DNA from 3 places in the Bradyrhizobium sp. ma5 genome. Region 2 is predicted to be linked to each of the others. Evidence: riboswitches for the same ligand, from Rfam matches in the RefSeq annotation. Region 2 holds a riboswitch; each other region holds the start of a gene.
What was found. A riboswitch is a leader RNA that binds a small molecule or an ion and turns the genes downstream of it on or off. The one in region 2 is predicted to bind cobalamin.
Positions count from the first base shown of each region.

Region 1: linked by a shared signal. The riboswitch ahead of ACE103_RS15395 (DUF1636 family protein) and the one ahead of metE (5-methyltetrahydropteroyltriglutamate--homocysteine S-methyltransferase) in region 2 are both predicted to bind cobalamin.
Region 3: linked by a shared signal. The riboswitch ahead of ACE103_RS02475 (TonB-dependent receptor) and the one ahead of metE (5-methyltetrahydropteroyltriglutamate--homocysteine S-methyltransferase) in region 2 are both predicted to bind cobalamin.

Region 1 covers NZ_CP170156.1:3,367,749-3,371,898, forward strand. The annotation lists gene ACE103_RS15385 (cobyric acid synthase) at 1-969, opposite strand, end outside; gene cobO (cob(I)yrinic acid a,c-diamide adenosyltransferase) at 981-1,634, opposite strand; cobalamin riboswitch at 1,671-1,887, shown strand; gene ACE103_RS15395 (DUF1636 family protein) at 1,980-2,354, shown strand; gene cobW (cobalamin biosynthesis protein CobW) at 2,351-3,385, shown strand; gene cobN (cobaltochelatase subunit CobN) at 3,385-4,150, shown strand, end outside.
Region 2 covers NZ_CP170156.1:2,217,338-2,221,487, reverse strand. The annotation lists gene metE (5-methyltetrahydropteroyltriglutamate--homocysteine S-methyltransferase) at 173-2,518, opposite strand; cobalamin riboswitch at 2,619-2,822, opposite strand.
Region 3 covers NZ_CP170156.1:549,185-553,334, forward strand. The annotation lists gene ACE103_RS02475 (TonB-dependent receptor) at 7-2,214, opposite strand; cobalamin riboswitch at 2,374-2,572, opposite strand; gene ACE103_RS02480 (FecCD family ABC transporter permease) at 2,685-3,728, shown strand; gene ACE103_RS02485 (ABC transporter ATP-binding protein) at 3,725-4,150, shown strand, end outside.

The DNA.
Region 1 (4,150 bases), 1.2 Mb from region 2:
GCGGCGATGATGCGCCAGCAGATCGATGTCCCAGCCTTGCGCGCGCAGGAAGGCGAGATCGCCGCGGGTCGATTTCGAGCCGGGCAGGATGACGAGCTTCGCGTCGCCCGGGATGGCTTCGCCCGGCCGCACCATCACGAGATCGACACCGGGTTCGAGCTTCAGCGGATCGAGATCGTCGAAATTCGCAATCCGCGACAGCGCCAGAAAGGCGATCTTGCACTGGCCGGGCTTGCGCGCGTCGCCGAGCCCGAGCGCGTCTTCGGCGGGAAGCTCGCCGGCGCGCGCGAACCAGGGCAGTACGCCAAAGCCGCGCCACGCGGTGCGGGCTTCGATCAGGCGGTAGCCGTCGTCGAACAGCGTCGGATCGCCGCGGAATTTGTTGATGACAAAACCCTGGATCATCGCGGCATCATCGGGATCGATCACCGCCTGGATGCCGACGAACTGTGCGATCACGCCGCCGCGGTCGATGTCGCCGACCAAGACCACGGGCACGTCGGCCCTGCGCGCAAAGCCCATATTGGCGATATCGGACTTGCGCAGATTGACCTCGGCGGGGCTGCCGGCGCCTTCGACCAGCACGAGGTCGGCGCGCGCCTTCAGGCGCCCAAAACTCTCCAGCACTGCGCCCATCAGCGACGGCTTCATGCCGGCATATTCGCGTGCGCGGGCGGTCGCGATCCGCTTGCCGTGCACGATGACCTGCGCGCCGACGTCGGTTTCCGGCTTCAGCAGCACCGGGTTCATGTCGGTATGCGGCTCGACGCCGGCGGCGAGCGCCTGCAAGGCCTGCGCGCGTCCGATCTCGCCACCATCGACGGTCACGGCGGCATTGTTGGACATGTTCTGCGGCTTGAACGGCAGCACGCGCAGGCCGCGGCGTCGCGCGGCACGCGCGAGGCCGGCGACGATGAGCGACTTGCCCACGTCCGAGCCGGCTCCCTGGATCATCAATGCGCGCGCCATGGCAATAACTGTCAGAACTCGACGCCCGGCTGGGCCTTGATGCCGGAGCGGAAGGGGTGCTTCACCAGCGTCATCTCGGTGACGAGATCAGCGATCTCGATCAATTCGTCCTTGGCGTTGCGCCCGGTGAGCACGACATGCGTCATCGGCGGCTTCGACGTCGTCAGAAAGTCGACGACATCGGCGATCGCCAGATAGTCGTAGCGAAGCGCGATGTTGATCTCGTCGAGCACGACCATGCGCAGGCTCGGATCCGCGATCAGCTGCTTGGCCTTTTCCCAGCCGGCCTGCGCTGCCGCGATGTCGCGGGCGCGGTCCTGTGTCTCCCAGGTAAAACCTTCGCCCATGGCGTGGAATTGGCAGAGATCGCCGAAATGTCCGGTGAGCAGGCGGCGCTCGCCGGTATCCCAGGCGCCCTTGATGAATTGCACCACGGCGCAGGGAAAGCCGTGCGCCACACAGCGCACGATCATACCGAAGGCGGAGGAGGATTTTCCTTTGCCGGCGCCGGTATGAACGATGACCAGGCCCTTTTCACCGCTCTTGGTCGCCATGATCTTGTCGCGGGCGACCTTCTTTTTCGCCATCTTGGCCGCGTGGCGCGCATCCAGCGAGGGGTCGGTGCCGACGGCGCCGTCCTCAGCGTCGTTTCCATCAGAAATCATCACGTTCCTTCGGCTTGACAAGTGCGGGGCTAGGCCGAATGGTGCCCCCGCGTTGGTTCCTGTCCTACGACAGGCGAAGAGGGAATGCGATAGGGCTCAGACCGCAGGGTTTGCCCAAAGCGCAGCCGCCCCCGCGACCGTGACCGGAGAGATGCCCAAGCCACTGATTCCCTGATGGAGTCGGGAAGGTGGGCATCAAGGGAGAAATCCTACTCCGCAAGCCGGGAGACCTGCCGACGCGATGTGTTTGAGACCGGCGGACGGGGTGTTCCGCGACGGGGAACGAACCTGTTCACGTCAGGTTCGTGTGCCTCATCGCTTCCCGCAGTCAATCCAGGAAGGGCGATGAGCGTTACACTTCATGTCTGTATCACCTGTCGCGCGGGCCAGACGCTCGCGGAAGGTGAGATCGCACCCGGTGCGCGCCTGCATGCCGCGCTCGTTGAGGCCGGCGTGCCCGATGACGTCAATCTGGTTCCCGTCGAATGCCTGTCGGCTTGCAGCCAGGGCTGCTCGGTCGCGCTCAGCGCGCCGGGGCGGTGGTCCTATGTCTATGGCCGCCTGTCCGCCGACAATGCCAAGGATGTGATCGCAGGAGCCGCCGCCTACGCCGCGGCGCCTGACGGCATCGTGCCGTGGCGCAGCCGTCCCGAAATCTTTCGCAAGCAATCGCTTGCCCGCATTCCACCCATCGCCGTCGTGCCGGAGGCCGCAGAATGACCACGCTCGCCAAGGTTCCGGTCACCGTCGTGACCGGCTTTCTCGGGTCCGGCAAGACGACGCTGATCCAGCATCTGATCCGCAATGCCAACGGCAAGAAGCTCGCGGTGCTGGTGAACGAATTCGGCAGCGAAGGCGTCGACGGCGAGATCCTGAAGTCCTGCGCCGATGCCAATTGTCCGACCGAGAACATCGTCGAGCTCGCCAACGGCTGCATCTGCTGCACCGTCGCCGACGATTTCATCCCGGCGATGGAGCAGTTGCTCGCGCGCCCTGTGAGGCCCGATCATATCGTGATCGAGACGTCCGGGCTCGCGCTGCCGAAGCCGCTGCTGAAGGCATTCGACTGGCCGGAGATCCGTTCGCGGATCACGGTCGACGGCGTGATCGCGCTGGCCGATGCGGAGGCGGTTGCCGCCGGCCGCTTTGCGCCGGACCCGGCCGCGGTGGATGCGCAGCGCGCGGCCGACGACAATCTCGATCACGAGACGCCGCTGTCGGAAGTGTTCGAGGACCAGATCGCCTGCGCCGATATCGTGCTGCTGACCAAGGCCGATCTCGCCGGAGCCGAGGGGATCAAAGCGGCCAAAGAGCTGATCGCGGCCGAGATGCCGCGCGAGGTGCCGATGTTGCCCATCGTCGACGGCGCGATCGATGCCCGCGTGATCCTCGGCCTTGAGGCTGCGGCAGAGGATGACCTCGCGTCGCGGCCGTCCCACCATGACGGTGAGGACGAACACGAGCACAATGATTTCAACTCGGTGGTGATCGAGCTTCCGGAAATCGCGGACGTCGATGCGCTGATCGCGTCGATCAAGGGGCTGGCACGCGAGCAGAACGTGCTGCGCGCCAAGGGCTACATCGCGGTCGAAGGCAAGCCGATGCGGTTGCTGGTGCAATCGGTCGGCGAGCGGGTGAGGCATCAGTTCGACATGCCATGGGGCGCGCGGGCGCGGCGGTCAAAGCTCGTCGTGATCGGCGAACACGGCGATATCGATGAAGCTGCGATCAGGGCGCGACTAGGTATCTGATGCACGTCGTCTTCCGCGAGAGCCGCGGCCTTGAGGAGACCGCGACACCAAGGGACCTCGGCCAGGATCCGGCCGATCTCGTGGTCTTGTCGTTTTCCGACAGCGATCTCGCCGCGTTCGCGGCCGGCTGGCGGCGGGGCCGCGCGGCGCTGCCGTCGCTGCGGCTCGCCAATCTCGCGGAGCTGCGCCATCCGCTGTCGGTCGATACCTATATCGAGCGGACCCTGTCGCATGCGCGCGGCATCCTGGTGCGGCTGATCGGCGGCGAACCCTATTGGTCGTACGGACTGGCCGCGGTGCATCGGCTGGCGAAGGAGCGCGGCATCGCCCTGGTGGTGCTGCCGGCGGACGGCCGCGACGATTTGCGGCTGGATGAATTTTCGACCCTGCCGGTCTCGACGCTGCGCCGCCTCAAGGTGCTGTGCGACAAGGGCGGCCCCGTTGCGGCGCAGGCCGTGATCGCGCAACTGGCGCTGGCGTCCGGCCTTTATGCCGGGCCGGTCGTCGGCGAGATCGATCTTCCCGAGATCGGCGTCTACGAATCCCGGCGCGGCGCCGTCGCGGCGCTGCCGGCATCGGATGGCCGGCCGCGGGCTCTCGTGACCTTCTATCGCTCCTATCTGGTGGCCGGCGACACCGCGCCGGTCGATGCGCTGATCGATGCGTTGCGCGAAAAGGGATTCGATGCCCACGGCGTGTTCGTCACCTCGCTGAAGGCGGCGGGCGTGGCCGATTGGATGCGCACTCAATTCGCGCAATGCCCGC
Region 2 (4,150 bases):
GCCGGTGCAAGTTCGGCGCGATGCGTAGCAGCGTCGCTCCTCCCAGACTAGACTTCCGCCCGGCCGTTAATGGCGGCCGGGCTTTTTGTGCTCATAAAGCCTCCCTCGAGATTATCGAGAGCTCAAATGGTCCACAAGCGGATCAACTTTCTCGACGATAGACCAGGCTGGATCAGCGGCCTACTGGATCGGACGCAGCGCGCAACTCGCGGGCGGCAGCGACCATATTGACCAGCGCCGGGCGAACCTCCTCCCATTTGCGCGTCTTCAGGCCACAGTCAGGATTGATCCAGAGTTGCGAATCCTGCAGCCGCTTCCGAGCCAACGCCATGAGCTCCTTCATCTCACCCGTCTCGGGAACGCGCGGAGAATGGATGTCGTACACGCCTGGCCCGATTTGATTTGGATATTTGTAGCTCCTGAACGCGTCAAGCAGTTCCATTTTCGAGCGCGAGGTCTCGATCGAGATGACATCCGCATCCATTGCAGCAATCGCATCGATGATGTCGTTGAACTCCGAGTAGCACATATGGGTATGGATCTGGGTTTGATCGGCGACGCCCGATGAGCAGATGCGGAAGCAATCGCCGGCCCACTCGAGATAAGCCGGCCATTCCGATCGACGCGATGGCAATCCTTCGCGCAGGGCAGCTTCGTCGATCTGGATCATGGTCGCACCAGCATTCTCGAGATCGCCGACTTCGTCTCGCATCGCGAGCGCAATTTGACGGCAGACCTCGCTTCGGGGAATATCATCGCGAACAAACGACCAGTTCAAGATCGTTACCGGCCCGGTCAACATCGCCTTCATCGGTTTCTTGGTTAGTGATTGCGCGTAGCGCCACCAGTCTACGGTAATCGGCCGCGGCCGTGAGACATCGCCAAACAGGATCGGCGGCCGGACACAGCGCGATCCATAGGATTGCACCCAACCATTCTTGGTAAAAGCGAAGCCGGCGAGTTGCTCGCCGAAGTACTGCACCATGTCATTGCGCTCGAACTCGCCATGCACGAGCACGTCCAGACCGATGTCCTCCTGCCAACGTACGGCGCGCGCCGTCTCCTCCTTGAGAAACTTGTCGTATTGCTCGTCGCTCATCAAGCCTCGTGCATGCGCCGCACGGGCATTACGGACGGAAGTGGTCTGCGGAAACGATCCGATCGTCGTGGTAGGAAACGCCGGTAGTCCGAAGCGCTTGCGTTGGATCTCGGCACGACTGGCAAAAGGGCTGGCGCGCCCGCGCATGGTCTGGTTGATCGCTCCGAGCCGGACAGCGACATTGGCATCGCTGATCTTCGGCGAAGTGCGACGGATGGACGCGGCACGCTCGGATTGTGCAAGAGCTTTCGCAACATTCTGGTCACCTGCGAGTGCCCGCGCCAAGGTCGCAAGCTCGCGCATCTTCTGAACCGAGAAAGCAAGCCAGCTCTTGACGTCGGAAGCGAGCTCCGTCTCGAGTTCGACATCGACCGGCACATGAAGCAGCGAGCAGGACGGGGCGATCTGGACGCGGTCCTTGCCGAGCTTCGCAATTGCGGGATCCAGCCGCTGGCGGAGTGTCGACAAGTTCGACCGCCACACATTGCGGCCGTCTATGACGCCGAGCGACATGACGAGATCATTCCGGCTGCCAGCAATGATCTCGTCCAATAACTGTGGCGCGCGAACCAGATCGACGTGCAGCCCGGCAACAGGCAGGCGCAAGGCGGTGTCCAGATTGTCGCAGAGGTCGCCGAAATAGCTGGCTACCATGATTTTGATGGCCGGCCCCTCCTTTGCGAGCCGGTCATAGGCATGGAGCAGGGATTTTCGCGAGCTCTCATCCAGATCGAGGACGAGGCAGGGCTCGTCGAACTGAACCCAGTTTGCCCCGCATTTAGCCAATTCCTGCAAAACCTCGATATAGACCGGTATCAGGTCATCCAGCAGTGACAGTGGCTGGAAGGCAGGATCCGCGCTCTTGCCGAGCTTTAAGAATGTCACCGGCCCGATCAGGACAGGGCGAGTCTGAAAGCCAAGTGCCTTGGCTTCCTCATACTCCTCGATAGGCTTGCGACAGGACAGCCTGAAAGTCTGTCCACGGTTAACCTCCGGGACCATGTAGTGGTAGTTGGTGTCGAACCACTTGGTCATCTCCTGCGCGGGTGCGCCATAGGCACGCGGTCCGTGACCGCAACTCGCATCCTGCCCGTCGCATTGTGAACCGCGTGCCATGGCGAAGTACGTCTTGAGCGAAACGGATCCGGCTTTCGACGCGTAGATATCCGGGATGGCTCCAACCATGACACTGGTGTCGAGCACCTGATCGTACAGCGAGAAATCGTTCGACGGAATGACAGTGACACCGAGGGATGTCTGGCGCGCCCAGTTCGCAGCACGCAGGCCGGCTGCGTCCTCGAGCAACTGCTGTTCGCTGATTCTTCCGGCCCAATAGCTCTCGAGCGCGAGTTTGAGCTCGCGCCTTGGACCGATGCGCGGTGTTCCGAGCGTGGCAACCGGAAGCGAGAGAAGAGACATAGCGTTAACCCCATATTGGGGGCAAAGGCCATGGCGGACGCGGGCAGGGAAGTCGCGCGAGCGACGGCTGCTTGGCGCACCACCGGGGCACCCCGCCCGTGGACGAATATATTGCCGGGGCAGGTCTCCTGGCTCGCGGGTCATCGCCGCTGTCCGGCCTTCCCGAAGCCGCGCAGGCTTCAGTGACTCTGTTGGACAGCGGCTCTCCGCTCACAGTTGCGGGGGCAGCGCCGGCATTGGCACCGGCTTCCCTCTTAGCTCCGGATCAAGTGGGACCCGGAGAACCTCGACGACTTGGATTATCGGCAAGAGAACTCTTCCGTCAACCTCTCAAATTAATGCTGTGGCCTCGCTCATGCGAATGATGGTCCACCTCCACCATTGATCTTGATGTAAAAGTCGCTCTGCAATCATGGATATCACGATGACCATGTCGGATGGTGCGTCGCCGTGGGGCCGCGCGTCAGATCTGTGCAAAAGATAAATGTGCGGCCTGCGCGATCAGGGCCATTGCGTCGAGCAGACGGTCTTCATGTGAGTCAGCTACGGTTCATCAAGAACGCTACCTACGTCCGCCTTCTCCACCAACAATCAAGGATCGGTGTTGGCAAGTGCAAGACATATGCGGAACTCCAACAGCACACTCAGCGAGCATATTATCTTATGAAGCCAGCCAGTTCTGGTGGGTGTCACGCAGGTCTTTTTTGGCGATACTGCCTTAGCAAGCATATCGAACCTCCTCAACGAGAGCAGAGAGGCCCGCAATGAAAATGGCTGTTTGGAGTGCCCTCGGCGTCTTTTCTGTTGGCGTCTTTGCGGTTGGCCTGTTCGGATGGATGGTAAGGCCGTTTATGAGTCAACCCGTTAGACAGATATTCTCGAAACTATTGAGCAACTCAAGGCGAAGCTAGCACGGCTCGACGCCCCCACCCGCTTTATGAATATCGACCCGACGGCGTGGAAGCGCACTCCTCCAATTGTGAATAGCGACGACCCGTCGATGAACGACGGGCCGATAACGTGCCATCGCGCGTGCGCAGCGCGAACACCACCGTCTCATCCGCCTGCTCGAAGGGTGCACTTCCTTGGCGTCTATTCCAAATGCTCGTCGATGAAAAGCGACTTCGCGTCGTTGTGGGCAGTAGAGTGCCAAGCACAACTGACCTCATTCCTCGAAATTCCAGCAGCGTCGCATGGCCGCGAAGGAGTGCCAAGCCGCCGCAGTGGACGCCTTGGCTGCAAGTGCCCAAAGACGTGGCGGGGATCGAACGCCGACGTTGCGGCAACGACATCGACCCAAGCGGTTCAATGGCCGCAAACCTTCTTGCAACTGTCGCCAGGAACCTGGCGGGAAGGCATTCGCCAGCGCTGCCGAAGATCCAGTGCGTGACAGGGATAAATCGTGGAAGTCGCGATGGATAGACTGAATGGAAACATCAATACGTGCGCAGGTCGGAAAGCCAACAAAGACGACACAAACATGTGTACGAACTGCCACCTATTACCTGGCACGAAGAATGCAGACCCCCGGCCTGCCCAGGCTTCTCCTCCTGGGCAGGTCCAGCATCGCAAATTGAGGCTCTGGCTGGCCATTGAAGTTAGCGGCGGGTGGCATGGAGGGGACAGCGCCTG
Region 3 (4,150 bases), 1.7 Mb from region 2:
CATGCTCTAGAACGTCGCGCCGGCCTTGACCATGTAGGTGCGGCCGGGAAGCGGATAGGCCGAGAAGCGGCCGGCCGTGAACGAGCTCGCGATGGCGTAGTCGTAATAGAGCGCGTTGAACAGATTGTTCACGCTGAGCGACCAGAAGAAGCGGTCATATTGCCCGCTGAGCTTGAGATCGGCAGTGGCGTTGCCCGGAATCCGGTTCTGGGTATTGGCCTGGTCGTTGTCCATGATACGCGAGCTCCAGGCCCGCACCGTGGCGTCGAACACCAGATAGTTCTGCCAGATATTCCAGGTCACGCCGAGATTGCCGGTGTAGCGCGACACCAGCGGCACGTCGTTGCCGGCCCAGATGCCTTCGCGAAAGACGGCACGGGTGATCGCCATGCCGCCGCGCAGGGTGACGCTGTCGCTGACCCTCAGCGAGGCGCTCGTCTCCGATCCGTAGCGGCGGGTTGGGTCGAGGTTGGTGTTGTAGAACAGCACCGGGTTGAAATGGATCTCGTTCTCGAGATCCATCAGATAGATGCTGGTCTGGACCTGAAACAAGTTGGTCTTGACCCGGAAGCCGCCCTCGACGTCCTGCGACGTCTGGGTTTTGAGCTGGAAGTTCTGCGGGATCGGGGCGAAGGTCAGCGGGTCGAATGACGGACCCGATGCGACGCGCTCGTCGACGTCAGGCGTGCGGAATGCGCGCGCGGCACGGCCGAACACCGAGAAGGTGTCGGTGAAGCGATGCTCGGCGCCGACATGCAGCGCGTATTGGGTCTCGTTGCTGTCGAGCGGCGCCGCCTGCGTGTCGAACGCAAACGGTGCGTTCGGATCGTAGCGATCGCGTGCCGAGACGCTGGTGTTCTGGACGCGCGCGCCGTAGGAGAAGTCGGTCGTCGGCAATAGGCCCAGTGTGTGCTGCCAGTACCCGGCCACGGTTTGCTGCTCGATATTGTAGATGTGATAGGGATCGACGCCCTGATAGGCGCCGCGCGCCTCACGGAACGTCGAATCGTAATAGTCGATGCCGGTGAGGATCGTCGACGGCATGCCCAGCATCACGTTCTTGACGCTGAGCCGCGGCGTGATCGACCAGGTCTGCAGCGCGGCGTCATTGTAGGTCGAGGCGAAGCTGATGGTCGGCACGGTGCCGAAGAAGCCGCTTTGCGTCTCGCGCTGGCGCCAGCCGCCGTCGACGATCAGGTCGACGCCGTTCATCAGCGTCTTGGTGAAGCCAGTGGTGACGCTGGCGGTCTGCTGGTTGGCATAGTCGAAGGGCGTCGCCGCGCCGCGGCGATCGGTGAGCAGTTCGTTGACGCCGATCGACGGATCGACCAGCCGTCCGCCGGGCAGGCCGAGCTTCTGGTCGCTGCCGGTGACGGTGAGGAAGGCGGTGAGATCCGATGTCGTGTAATTGACGTTGCCGACGGCGTTGCGCTGGTCGAGCGCGTTGTTGACGCGGTAGCCGTCGGACTTGATGCCGTTGCCGTAGAACGAGGTCGACCACGGGCCGGAATTGAGCGCCGCGGACACCGCGGCCATGCGGGTGTTGAACGAGCCGAAACCGCCTTCGGCGCGTATCGTCGCTGGCGGACCGCCGGCGCCGGTCTTGGTGATGATGTTGACCACGCCGCCCACCGCGTTGTCGCCATAGAGCACCGCACCGCTGTTGCCGCGGGTGATCTCGATGCGTTCGATCGAATCGAGCGGGATCGTCGTGAGATCGAAGCCGGCCTTGTCGACGTCGTTGAGGCGTCGGCCGTTGAGCAGGAACAAGGTGTTGTCGGAGGCGAATGCGCCGAAGCCGCGCAGGTCGACCGAGGTCTTGGCGCCGTTCGGCCCGCCGTAAAGCGTTTGCAGCTGCACGCCTGGCACCTGCGCGAGAATCTCGGGCAGCGACTGCACTGGCGAATGCGCGATGTCGTCGGCCGTGATCACGGTCGACGACGAGCCGACGATGCCAGCGAACTGCCGGCCGCCGCCGCCCGTTCCGGCGGCCGGTCCGGTCCCTGTCGTGTTCGATCCTGCTCCGCTGCCCACATTGTTGCCTTGGGCGGTGCCCGGCGCCGGGCGGCGCGGCGCCGGCGCTTCGTCGGCGGCCGGCTTGGCGCGCGTGAAATTCTGGTCGCTTGGCTTGGTGATTTCGACGGCCGGTAGCTGATCGGGCGAGGGTGCCTGCTGCGCCTGTGCGGTCGAGAGAACGATTGTCGGCACGATCATCGTCGACGCGAACAGAAGCGCGCGGCGCCGGGAGGAAGAGTTGGAGAACATCTAAGCGAGACCTCGGTAACGTCAGTGGCACGTCACCGCGAACCAGTCTCACCATGCGCGCTCGCGTCAGGTGAAGCTCATGCCTGTACTCCCCGACCGGCATCTTCGCGTGTGACCACGGCTGACGGCAGGTCTCCTGGCTCGCGGGTCGTTACCCTTCGTCGCCTTCCCAGGACCGAGATTCCCAGTGGCCTGTGACGAAGGATTCACCGCATACAGTTGCGGGGGCAGCCGCGGCATTGGGGAAGTTTCCCCGCACCGCATTCCCTTTTCATCTCGCTAAAGAACCGTCATGTTCATCTAGGGTTCGGCCCGGCAGCAATGTCAACCCGGCGGACGTCGGGCAGCGGTCACGCGGCCACGGTTTTTGTCGAGTGTCGCTTGCCTGCCACGGCGATCGCTGTAAGAGCATGGATCCAATGAGCGTGCAGGATTTTACCTTGGCGGCCGAGGTCGCGGCGCGGCGCCGATGGAGCGCCACCGCGGCGCTGCTCGCGCTCGTGGTCTTGCTGGCAGTGCTCTCGCTCGGCATCGGGCCGGTGCGGCTGTCGCCGCTTGCGGTGATCGAGGCGCTGTTCGGCGGCGGCAGCGATGTGGCGCAGGTGATCGTGCGCGAGATCCGGCTGCCGCGCACCATTCTGGCGTTCGCGATCGGCGGTATTCTCGGGCTATCGGGCGCGGCGCTCCAGGGCCTGCTGCGCAATCCGCTGGCCTCGCCGTCGCTGTTCGGCGCGCCGCAATCGGCGGCATTCGGCGCGGTGCTGGTGATCGCGCTCGGCCTCGCCGATGTGCGCTCCTACGCGCTGCCGGTGGTGGCGATCATCGCTGCGTTCGGCTCGGTGTTCGCGCTGCTCGCAATCGCCGGCCGCAATGCCGGGCTGCTGATCCTGATCCTCGCCGGGCTTGCGATCTCGAGCTTCGCCGGGGCTGCGACCGCGCTGGTGATGAACCTCTCCAGCAATCCGTTCGTGGTGCTGGAGATCGCATTCTGGCTGCTCGGTTCGCTGGAGGACCGCAGCTTCCAGCACGTGGCGCTGGCGCTGCCCTTCATCATCGCGGGCGCTGCCATCCTGCTCAGCCAGGCGAGCGCGTTCCGCGCGCTGACGCTCGGCGAGGAGGCGGCGCAGAGCCTCGGCGTCGATGTCGGGCGGCTAAGGTTGCTCGTGATCACGGGCGTTGCGCTCGGCGTCGGCGGTGCTGTCGCCGTCACGGGCACGATCGGCTTCATCGGTCTCGTCGCACCGCATCTGATGCGCCCCCTGATCGGTCACGATCCGGCGCGGCTGCTGGTGCCGAGCGCGCTCACCGGTTCGGCGCTGCTGCTCGCCGCCGATATCGCGGTGCGCATCATCCCCTCGACCTCGGACATCAAGGTCGGCGTGCTGACCTCGATCATCGGCGTGCCGTTCTTCCTGTATCTGATCATGCGCGAACGCCGCGCGCTGGGCGGAGGCGTGGCATGACGCTGCTCGCCGCCACCGCGCTCAATGCCTCGCTCGGCAGCCGCAAGGTGCTGCACGATGTTTCGCTGTCGCTGGAGGCCGGCCATCTGGTCGCGCTGGTTGGCCCCAACGGCGCCGGCAAGACCACGCTGCTGCGCGCGCTCGCTGGACTAATTCCATCCGATGGCGACATCAGGATCGGCGGCGACGCGCTGGCGTCGCTGCCGCTGCGCGAACGGGCAAAACGTTTCGCCTATTTGCCACAGGGGCACATGGTGCACTGGCCGCTGCCGGCGCGCGATATCGTCGCGCTCGGCCGCTATCCGCATGGCGCGACCGATCCGGCGCGACTGTTGCCGAAGGATATCGAGGCGGTGGTGCGGGCGATGCAGGCGGTCGACGTCACCGAATTCGCCGATCGCCGCGTCACCGAGCTCTCCGGC